Regions from separate parts of the Exiguobacterium sp. Helios genome, predicted to be linked through region 1. Evidence: predicted binding sites of a transcription regulator. Region 1 holds the regulator's gene; the other holds the start of a gene.
The links. The regulator Rex, encoded in region 1, represses fermentation and respiration genes when NADH is low (regulators of the CRP and FNR family bind a similar motif). The targets are predictions, from matches to a motif close to TTGTGAAATATTTCACAA.
Positions count from the first base shown of each region.

Region 2: a site for Rex is predicted at 3,246-3,263, ahead of cydD (thiol reductant ABC exporter subunit CydD). Genes of this name have one in related genera too.

Region 1 covers NZ_CP053557.1:3,030,112-3,035,948, reverse strand. The annotation lists gene HNY42_RS15650 (DoxX family protein) at 1-282, shown strand, start outside; gene HNY42_RS15645 (flavin reductase family protein) at 304-897, shown strand; gene HNY42_RS15640 (hypothetical protein) at 967-1,359, opposite strand; gene HNY42_RS15635 (ABC-F family ATP-binding cassette domain-containing protein) at 1,359-3,260, opposite strand; gene HNY42_RS15630 (redox-sensing transcriptional repressor Rex) at 3,417-4,076, shown strand; gene HNY42_RS15625 (twin-arginine translocase TatA/TatE family subunit) at 4,076-4,279, shown strand; gene tatC (twin-arginine translocase subunit TatC) at 4,287-5,066, shown strand; tRNA gene HNY42_RS15615 (tRNA-Ala) at 5,174-5,246, shown strand; gene HNY42_RS15610 (S8 family serine peptidase) at 5,492-5,837, shown strand, end outside.
Region 2 covers NZ_CP053557.1:426,052-431,888, reverse strand. The annotation lists gene cydC (thiol reductant ABC exporter subunit CydC) at 1-1,483, opposite strand, end outside; gene cydD (thiol reductant ABC exporter subunit CydD) at 1,480-3,210, opposite strand; gene HNY42_RS02370 (RrF2 family transcriptional regulator) at 3,422-3,904, shown strand; gene HNY42_RS02365 (nuclear transport factor 2 family protein) at 3,916-4,308, shown strand; gene HNY42_RS02360 (KPN_02809 family neutral zinc metallopeptidase) at 4,357-5,202, opposite strand; gene HNY42_RS02355 (methyl-accepting chemotaxis protein) at 5,408-5,837, shown strand, end outside.

The sequences.
Region 1 (5,837 bases):
TGGTTCGAATCGATCGGGATGAAACCGGGTAAAATGCTTGCGCTTACGGCAGGACTGGCAGAACTGATTGGTGGTTTACTATTTGCCGGTGGATTGTTCTTATGGTTCGCGGCAGCACTGATTATCGGGTCGATGCTCGTTGCAATCATCAAGGTGCACGGGCAAAATGGTTACTGGGTGACACAGAACGGGTACGAATATAACATGGCACTGATCGTCATCGCCCTTGGCGTCGCCTTGATTGGTGCCGGAGACTATTCACTCGCAGCCATGCTCGGGTGATCAGAGAAAGCGGGTAAAAAGATGAAGTTTGATGCACAGTCACTCAGTCCAAAAGAAAACTATAAATTGTTGATCGGGAGTATCATCCCGAGACCGATTGCCTTTGTCACGACGAAAGGAGCGGACGGAACGGTCAATGCCGCCCCGTTTTCCTTCTTCACCGTCGCTTCGAGCCATCCGCCGCAACTGTTGATTGCCGTCCAAAAGACGGATCAGGGCGAAAAAGACACCGCTAAAAATATTTTGTTGAATAAAGAGTTCGTTATCCATATCGTCAGTGAAGAGATTGTCGAAGCCGTCAATGAAACGGCAGCACCTCTTGCTTACGGGGAAAGTGAATTGAACCGGACGAATCTTACGCTGATCGACAGCGATTTGATTGATGTCCCGGCGGTCGCGGAAGCGAAAATCCGGTTTGAGCTGAAACTGTCACAACACATTGAACTGGAAACAGCTGACTTATTAATCGGCGAAGTCATCCGGTATCATGTCGCGGATGAACTCGAGGAGTCGTTCCGGATTGATGCCGACGGTTTAAAAGCAATTGCCCGTCTTGCCGGCAATGATTATGCGAAAATCGGTGATATCTTCACAATTACCCGTCCAACGAAATAAGATAAAGTCATGCCAAATAGACGAGGGAAGCAGATTCGATGTCTGCTTCCCTCGTCTATTTTTTGTTGCTTACTCCATGTTATGGCGTTTACTGTACTGGAAACCGTCGAGTAGATAAAACAGGACGGCGAGCGCCCAAATCCCGACACAGCTGATTAAAAAGGCCGCTAATGGGGAGACGGCACCGTAATACATGATGATCATCGGATCATTCAGTTCGACGAACGACTGAATCGTCAGCAACGTGCAGATCAGACCGGATAATAAACTGATGAACAGTCCGCTCCATGTCTGAATGACAAGACCGATCATACAGGAAATCAGGATAAACAACGGATAAACGGCATTAAACGCATCCGGACGAATGAAAGCCGAGACGTAGTCCGCATACATCGGAACGAAGTAGAGGACACCGGACAATAGTCCTTGGATCAGATTGATCAGATAACTTTTCGAGCGCATCAGTGGAACGACTCCCACTGTTCCATCAAATCAAGCAAGTCGACATCAATCTGATCGCGTTCTGCCGAAAGGGCGGTCGCTTTCGGAATATCATTAAAGACTTCCGGTTCGCACAACAACTGTTCGATTTCGACCGACCGGTTCTCCAACCGTTCAATTTCTTGTTCGAGCTTCTCCAGCTGTTGTTTCTTTTTGCGCGCTTCTTTTTGCGCCTCTTTATCAATCGTCTTCGTCGAAGCGACTTTGATCGCTTTCGCTTCTTCTGCTTCGAGGCGGGCGATTTCTTCCTTCTCGGCTTTTTTCTCCATATAATACGAGTAGTCACCGAGGTAATCGGTCACGCCGTCTGTACTCATCTCGATGACACGTGTCGCGACGCGGTCGATGAAGTAACGGTCGTGGGAGACGAACAGTAACGTGCCTTCGTAATCGACAAGTGCATTTTCGAGGACCATTTTCGAATCAAGATCCAGGTGGTTCGTCGGCTCATCCAGCACAAGCAGATTCGTTTTCCGTAACTTCAGCTTCGCGAGCGCCAGACGTCCGCGTTCACCGCCCGACAATTCATGGACGAGCTTGAAGACATCATCGCCGCTGAACAGGAACTGCCCGAGAACGGACCGGACTTCCTGTTCGCGCATCAACGGCCATTCGTTCCAAATTTCATCAATGACCCGATTGCGGTCGTTCAGTTCCGCCTGCTCCTGATCGTAGTAGCCAATCGAGACGCCAGTACCGAAACGATAGTCACCGAACAGCGGTTTCAGACGGCCGACAAGCACTTTCAGTAACGTCGACTTGCCGATTCCGTTTGGTCCGACAAGCGCCAGTGATTCCGCACGTTGCAGCCGGAACGTAATGTTTTTCGAGACGGCTTCTTCGTAGCCGACAGCGAGTTGATTGACCTGCAGCACATCATTGCCGCTCTGCTTTTCAATCGGGAATGACAGAACCGTACTGCGTTCGTCACCGTCCGGACGGTCGATCCGGTCGACTTTTTCGAGACGCTTGCGGACACTTTGCGCCCGTTTCGTCGTCGTCGCACGGGCGATGTTACGCTGGATGAAGTCCTGCATCTTCGCGATGTCTTCCTGCTGCTGTTCGAACTGTTTCATTTCCTGTTCGTACAGTGCCGCTTTTTGTTCGAGATACTTCGTATAGTTGCCTGTGAATTTCCGCGACACGTTCCGGGACAATTCATAGACGACGTTGACGACTTGATCGAGGAAATAGCGGTCATGGGAAACGATCAGGACAGCACCACGGTAACCGGACAGGTAGCTTTCGAGCCAGGACAACGTATCGATGTCGAGGTGATTGGTCGGCTCATCGAGAATCAACAGTTCCGGTGCCTGGAGTAACATCTTCGCCAGGGCAAGCCGGGTCCGCTGTCCACCGGAAAGCGTCTGAATCCGGCGGGAATAATCGTCCGGATAAAAACGCATCCCGTGTAAGACAGAGCGGATGTTGGCTTCGAACTGATAGCCGCCGGCTTCCGAGAAGTCGTGTTGCGCTTGATCGTACGTTTTCAGGAGACGGTCATAGGCAGTCGGATCATTTAAAATGTGCTCCATGCCCATTTCGATTTCCATCCGACGAAGCGCCCGTTCCTGATCCTGCAGATGCTCAAAGACGGTCAGCATCTCGTTCCAAATCGATTCGTTCGACTCGAGTCCGCTGTCCTGCGCGAGATAACCAATCCGGACTTCCTTGCTTTTCATGATCTCCCCCGAGTCATGTGACAGCTCCCCGGCGATGATTTTTAAAAGTGTCGATTTTCCGGCACCGTTTCGTCCGACGAGGGCAATCCGGTCCCGTTCCTGTACTTCGAGTTTAATATTGTCTAAAATCGGCTCTACGCCGAATGATTTTGAGAGTTGGTTTACTTGTAAGAGAATCATATCCATCCATCCTTCCACCCTTTAGTCTATCACGAAAAATCCTGCCGAATATAATATTTGTTACTCTATGTGAAGTGGTTTACAATCAAGGAGAGTAGAATTCTTTGCATTGATTTGGGTGCCACGTCAGAACGTGGCCGAAGGGGGAACTGCAGTATGAATGGGCCAGACACAAAAATACCACAAGCAACGGCGAAACGACTGCCGTTATATTATCGTTTTATCCAAAGTCTCTATAACTCCGGCAAGCTGCGCGTCTCGTCAGCAGAGCTCAGCGAAGCGGTCAAAGTCGACTCTGCGACGATCCGTCGTGACTTTTCCTACTTTGGGGCGTTAGGGAAAAAAGGGTACGGTTATAACGTTCAACATTTGTTAACATTTTTCCGAAAGACACTCAACCAAGACGAGGTCACGAATGTCGCCTTAATCGGGGTCGGACATCTCGGAACAGCGTTTGCAAATTATAACTTTTTAAAGAATAATAGTACTCGTATCGTCATCGCGTTTGACGCCGATGAAGACAAGGTCGGAACAACGACGCAGGACGTTCCGATTTATCACGTCTCGGATATGAAAGAACAAATCAAAGCGAACCATGTCGATGTCGCCATCTTGACGGTACCGTCGCAGTTCGCGCAGTCAGTAGCGGATGAGTTAGTTGAGTACGGTGTGACCGGCATTCTGAACTTTACACCGGCCCGGTTGAATGTCCCGGCCCACGTCCGGGTGCATCACATCGATCTGTCAATCGAGCTGCAGTCGCTCGTCTATTTCATGAAGCATTATTCGCAATCAGCTGAAGGAGTGAAATCATAATGGAAAACTTAATCCCGTTAACACTTGGTATTGGACCGGCAAGCATCGCCTTGATCGGTGTCGTCGCCCTCATTATCTTCGGACCGAAGAAATTACCGGAACTCGGCCGCGCGGCCGGTCAAACGTTAAAAGAGTTCAAGAGTGCGACACACGGCATCATGGAAGATGATAAGGATAAAAAGGACGAAATGAAAGAGAAGTGAGTGAATCATGGCGATCGATCAAGAACAGAGTGTGACATCGCACTTAGATGAACTGCGTAAGCGGATCATCTGGTCGCTCATCATCGTGGTAGTCATGTTTATCGCAGCCTTTCCGCTCGTCCGGCCGCTCGTCCGTTTCTTACAGGCCGACTTAAAGGAACTCGGAATCGGTTTAAATGCGTTTAACGTCGTTGATCCGTTGATGTTATATCTGAATCTTGCGTTCATCATCGCAATCGTCTTGGCGTCCCCGTTTTGGATGTACCAGCTTTGGGCGTTCATCCGTCCCGGTCTGCACGACCAAGAACAAAAAGCGACGTTGACGTACATTCCCGTGACGTTTTTCTTATTCCTTGCGGGTGTTTCCTTTTCTTATTTTTGGCTGTTGCCGTTTTTACTGGAAGTATCAACGGAACTCGGACAAGAGCTTGGGATTGAACAGGTCATCGGGGTCGAGAACTATTTCAGTTTCCTGATCCGGTTGACGATTCCGTTTGGTCTGTTGTTCCAGTTACCGGTCGTGACGATGTTTTTGACACGGCTCGGACTCGTAACGCCGTTCTTCATGCGGAAGAATCGGAAGTATGCGTATTTTGCGTTGTTCGTGATCGCGGCGTTGATCTCACCGCCCGACATTACGTCGCATTTGATGATTTCTGTTCCTTTGTTCATCCTCTATGAAATCAGTATCATCATCTCGGCACGGACGTATAAAAAAGTGCTGATCCTGGAGCAACAGGCTGAACTGGAACGACAAGCGGATATGATGCGTGAGCTGAACAAATAACGGAAGATTCTCCTTTGCCGGTAAGGTGAGGGAGATTTTTTTGTAAGCGGTCTAATTTTATATTGAAAAAATGAACAGCAATGGGTATACTCATTATAGAAACACACGGGGGCTTAGCTCAGCTGGGAGAGCGTTTGGCTGGCAGCCAAAAGGTCGTCGGTTCGAGCCCGATAGTCTCCATATTGCTTTACCTGCCGAAACCTTGGGAAACCAAGGTTTTTTTTGTCCTTTTTTATTCACCTGTAAGAAATAGATAAGGGAATATAAGGATTTATTCATTTTGTGATGTAATAAACAAACAAATATTTTTAAAAAGCACCAAATTTAAATTGTATATTAAGCGAAAGTTAATTAAACTAAAAATACAGAATTTTCGTTTAATACGTTTTTGCTCCACATTACATTTTTGGAAAAGAGGAAAAGGAATGAAGAAAAAGAAGATTGCTCTGATGGCGGCTGCCCTCATGACATCTTCCAGCCTAGTTCATGCTGAGGGACACGTGTCATCACAAAAAGTGGATGTACAAAAGCCACAAGCACTCTCACTGAAAAAAGCGGGTCAAGAAAAGTCATACAGTCAAAACGAAAAAGTACGGATTGTCGTCGAGCTCGATCAAAAAGCAGCGATTGAACACGCGCAGGCACAAAATAAGCGTTACAGCACGTTAAGCAACACGGAAAAAATTATTCTTAAGAATCAAATCGTCAACAAACAGAAGGAAGTCAAAGCGGCAATTGCCCAAAAAGACATTTCTGTTTCGTATAAAGAAA
Region 2 (5,837 bases), 440 kb from region 1:
CATCGACCGATGAGGTCGGCTCATCCAGCAGATAGAGTGGTGTCTGACGCAAGAAGATCCGGGCAATCGCAAGCCGTTGTTTTTCACCGCCGGACAGGTTTTCCCCTTTTTCAAGCACCCTGTCGTCGAGTTCAAGTAAAGAAAGACCGACGTGTTTGAGTGCTTCCATCATCTGCTTATCCGTCGCTTCCCCGCTTGCCAGCTTCAGATTGTCACGAATCGTGCCGTAAAAGAAATGATTTTGTTGCAGGACGACATTCGTCTGTCGCCATAATGCTTCCGGATCAATTTCTTGACCGGATGTTCCTTCGATCCGGATCCCGTCGACTGGATACATCCGCAACAACAGTTGCAACAGCGTCGATTTTCCGGAACCGCTCGCTCCGACAATCGCCGTTTTACTGCCGGCAGGGAACGTCACGCTGACGTCCCGTAAGACAGGACGATCCTGACCCGGAAACGTGAAAGTGACGTGTTCCGTGCTCAGTTCCGGAGCCTGCGTCAATTCAAACGGACGGTATTCCGGTGTCGTTGTGGCTTCGACGACGTCATCAAGACGACGTGCCGCATGACGGCTGTCTTCAAAAAATCCGGGTAAAATCGCCATCGGTGCGGCATTTTCAAACACCGTCAACGAGGTCATGACCAGCAATGCGAGGAAAACGCCGTCGAGTTGTCCGTCAGCGACCAGATATGCCCCGAGTCCGAGGACAATCCAGGAAATAACTAACGTCGCCAGTGTATTCAATGCAAGGTTCGAGACCGCATGCAGTCCGTTGCGTTTTTCTTCCGCCACGTACCGTGCGGCAACGGCATTCAGCTCCGCTTCCTTGTTCCCGAGTTGCTGATAGATCTTTAAGTCACGATAACCTTGGAACAGTTCCGTCACTTCCGTCGACAGTTCCCCGCGTCGGGCCCGGACGGACCGGGCAAACCGTTGTTCCCGGTAGGCAAACCAGCCGGGAATGACGAATCCCGTCAAGATCAGACCAAACACGAGGACAAGCGCGACACTGAGTGAAAAGAAACTGACGAAAAAGATTGTACACAGAAAGACGAGCACTAAAATGATCGGTGGATAGACGACGCGCAAAAACGTATTTTGCAGACTTTCGACGTCCCCGACAATCCGGGCGAGCAAATCCCCGCTCCGGTACTTGGCAAAGATACCCGGTGCGAGTGGTTCCAGCCGTTTATAAAACGTCGTCCGCAAGTCACTGAGGATCGTAAACGTCGCCCGGTGTGAGTAATACCGTTCGGCGTACCGGCTGACAGCCCGCGTCAGACTGGAGATTTTCTGTAAGGCAATCAAAACGGCAAGTGTCTGAATCGGCGGCAACAGGGCGGCTTTTGAAATCAAAAAACCGCTTGCTGCGAACAAGCCGACTGCCGTGATTCCGGCCAAAACACCGAAGACGATCGAGAGCACGATGTCCCGTTTCTGGTGCAGCATCAAACGAAAAATTCCTATTAACTCTTTCATCGTGTCTCCTCCCCCCGTTGAACGGCACGCATCATCGCATATTCCGATTCACGTCCAAGTAATTCTTCATGTGTCCCCCGGTCGACAATCCGTCCGGCTTCCAGCACGACGATTTGATCCGACCGTTCAATCGTATGCAGACGGTGGGCGACCGTGATGACGGTCGCTTCACGTCCGAGAACAGTCATCGCTTCCTGCAACAACCGTTCCGTCTTCACGTCAAGACCGGTCGTCGGTTCATCAAACAAGATGACATTCGGTCGTTTCAGGAAGGCACGTGCTAACGCAACGCGCTGCTTTTCGCCGCCGGATAAGCCGCGTCCGCCTTCTCCGATTATCGTGTCGAGTCCGTTCGGCAACTGTCCGATCAATTCGGTCAGACCGGCGTCCGATGCCGCCTGTTCAATCGCAGCCCGCGATGCTTCGCGCAATTCACCGATGGCGATATTATCCGCCAGCGTCCCGGCATAGAGATACGGATGCTGCGAGATGTAGCTGAGCTGGCTGAACCAACTGGATTCCGTGATGGTCTGACGATCTTGACCGTCAAGCAACAGCTGTCCGTCCTGCGGATCGGCAAGGCCAGCCAGCAATTGGAGGACCGTCGATTTTCCGGCACCGCTGCGGCCGATCAAGGCAACCTTTTGATACGGTTCAATCGTCAAATTCAACTGTTCCATCGCAAACCGGGCATCGCGGTACGAAAACGCGACGTCTTTCAGTTCAATTCGCGGCGGACGGGCTGCCGGCAGTTCCGTTCGTCCGAAAGCGACATTCCGGTCGTCGTCCGTCAGTTCGGCCGCAATCTGTTTCGCGGCGGCGACACTGCCCCGTCCGGTATGGAAAGCAGCTCCCATCTCTTTTAACGCCAGATAGTATTCCGGTGCCAGAACCAACATCAAGAAGGCCGGCACAAAGGTGATGCTTTGGAACAAAATCAACCGTAAGCTGACTTCAAGCGCAATCATCCCCATACTGAGCATCGAGATGAATTCGAGCATCAACGACGACAGGAACGCGAGTTTTAAGACGGTTAACGTCGCATCCCGAAATTCGAGACTGCTTCGTTCAATCACGTCCTGCTGAGCTTTCGCCCGCCCGAATAACTTGAGCGTCGTCAATCCTTGTAACGTATCGAGAAACGTACCAGAAAAGGCATTCATCTTCTCAAGCTGCGTATCGGCCCGCTTTTGCGTCATGATCCCGATGACGATGTAAAACAACGGAATGAACGGGGCGGTAATCATCATGACCAGTCCCGTGACCCAGTCATAGCTGAAGGCGGCAATCAAGACCATCAACGGAACAATCGATGTCTGAATGACCTTCGGCAGGTACTGGCTGTAATAGCTGTCCATCTCATCGACGGAATCCATCAGGATACTGACCTTTTGTCCGGATTGTCCTTCAAGCATCGACTCGACAGAGTTTCGTGTGTATTTCGCGACGAGCGCCTGACGCAAATCTTGTTTGACGCGTGCCGCAAGACTCGTTCCGAGGCGCCCGTTCCAGTACGTGACGCCGACGCGCAGGACAAGCATCCCCAATAGGACACCGAGCAACGGAATAACTGCCGCGAACGGATCCCCTTGCAGAAAAATCCGGTCAACGATGATGACAATCAGATAGGATTGTCCGATGACGGCGACTCCCATCAGGACGGCGGCCAGCATCAGTTGTATAAAAATCGTACGCGGAATCGTAATAATTCCTTTGAGTGGATTCATAAGAAAACGTCCTTTCACTAAGTGTGAACGACTTTTAGTGAATATTTTCACATATCGTACATTCAGTATACCGAATCCATTCTGTTGATGCCACGGGTATGCTGTCGAAAAGGTGTGACGGTTTTGTGAGGGACCTTTTGTTGGACAATTGATTTATCCGGATGTATTATAGACAATAGTTATCCACGTTATACAGAAAGGAGAATGTTTCATGCAAATGAAGACAGGTGTTGAACAATCGGTGTATGCGATGCTCTTATTGACGTTTTTACCGGAGAAAGGTGTGTTGCCGGGCGAATTCATCAGTCAGCAACTTGGCGCTTCGCCAACCTACTTTCAAAAGTTGCTCCGGAAGCTCGTGAGTGCGGATCTGCTGATTTCTGTTCCCGGTGCAAAAGGCGGCTTCCGGCTCAAAGCGTCACCGGAGACGATTCGTGTGTTTGATATCTATGAAGCAATCGAGGGCAAACAATCCTTATATGCCTCAAGCGGTGTTTTCGAAGACTTGATGGGTATCCAGGATCAGAACATCTGCTTATTGTCCGACCTGATGGCAGAAGCGGAACAGTCGTGGCAATCGAGACTCAAACGCGAGACGATCGACTCGATCCGCCGTGAAATTTATTTGAACTGTCCGCCCGATCATCTGACAAAACTGCAGAGTTTAATTGAAGAAAAAATGATTCGTAACTAAAAGGAGAATATATGATGAACACCACTACACTTGACCGCTATTTTGATTTATTTGATGCTTCCCGGACCGATGAAAAAGCTTTTGATGACTTGATTTCCCTGTTCTCGGACGAAATCACATTCGTCCTGAACGGACAGGAACAGCACGGTATCGATGCCTGGAAACAGTTCGTCCGGATGGTCTTTACGGCGAATCAGGATATTAAACACATGTATGCCGGATGGGTTCCATCAGAAACAGGAGATACGATGGAAACACGCTGGGCTGTTTGCGGGAAACGCGCGGACGGCTCTGTCTTCACCCAGGAGGGAACCGACATCGCCCGGCTCAATGCGGATGGAAAGATTGTCTATCTCGCCAACGTTCCCGATGATACGGCGATGTTTAACCAATACAACGATTAATCGAAAACAGGCATCACTTCGTTATGAAGTGGTGCCTGTTGATTATGCTTATAAATTCTTCGCTTTGAAGGTATCGCCGCCTTCAATCGTTCCGTTATCAAATCCTTTTTGGAACCATCGTTCGCGTTGAGCCGATGTACCGTGTGTAAAGCTTTCCGGTACGACATATCCTTGCCCTTTTTTCTGCAATGTATCATCTCCGACAGCATTCGCCGCTCCAAGTGCCTCTTCCAAATCGCCTTCTTCAAGCAGATTTTGTCCTTGTGCATGGTTGGCCCAGACACCCGCATAGTAATCCGCCTGCAATTCAAAGCGGACCAGGTATTTGTTGAACTTCTCTTCGCTCATCTTTTGACGAAGCGGCATGATTTCGTCTGATGTCCCAAGCAACGTCTGAACATGGTGCCCAACTTCGTGGGCAATGACATACGCCATCGCGAAGTCTCCCGGTGCCCCGTATTTATTTTGTAACTCATCATAAAAACTTAGATCAATGTATAATTTCTGATCCCCCGGACAATAAAACGGTCCGACTGACTTTCCGGCTTGTCCACACGCTGAACTGACCTGATCGGTATATAAAACGAGCGTCGGTTCTTTATATGTCATACCGTCCTGTTTAAATTCCTTTGTCCAGACTTTTTCCGTATCCGCTAAGACAACGGATACAAAATCAGCCGCTTCTTTTTCTTTGGCCGTTTCCTGGTACTCGCCTTGACTGTCGCCTTGTGAATCGGACAATCCTCCGAGGATGTCGGCCGGATTCCCGCCCATCAACGTGACGACGATTAAAATGATGATCCCGAGTCCGCCTCCGATCCCGGCGACTCCTTTTCCACCCATGCCCCGTCGATCTTCGACGTTCGAACTTCTTTCTCTGCCCTTCCATTTCATACACGGTTCCTCCTACAAGTCTCAATGCCCTTCTATACCCCATATCTTGTCTGTTTAGGCATGAATTTCTATTTTAAAATTTAATTTTGTTTTAAGTATCTTGAAGCTAAACAATCTTATTTTCCCGACCGATAGTCGTATACGTTTAACATGTTTACTCGTGATTTGTTTCACTTTCTATTAGAAAATGGGGGAATTTTATTTTATGAAACGTCGGAATCAACTTATGCTTTGGATCAGTTTTCTTGTCGTCACTTTATCGTTCATTGTCCATGGTTTACACCGGTTCACCGACTTTGCGGAAGGTTATCAACTCATCCGGGGAAACGTAACAGCCGCTTCACCCACGACACTTGCCTGGATTGCTTTGTTACCGTTTGTCTGTTGGATTGCTTCTGCCGTTCTCTACCGGATTCGACCAGACAGTATAATCGTTGCGCTTCTCTTGACGTTGACACTGACGTTTTCCAGTATGTCGATCGTCGCCGGCGGCAATGGACTGGTCGAGTATCATTTTTCAATTTTCATGGTCCTGGCGTTGATTGCTTATTTCCGCCGGATTAACTTGATTCTCGTCAGCACCATCCTTTTCGCCTTGCAACATTTCGCCGGCTTCTTTTTTGCCCCGTCCCTGA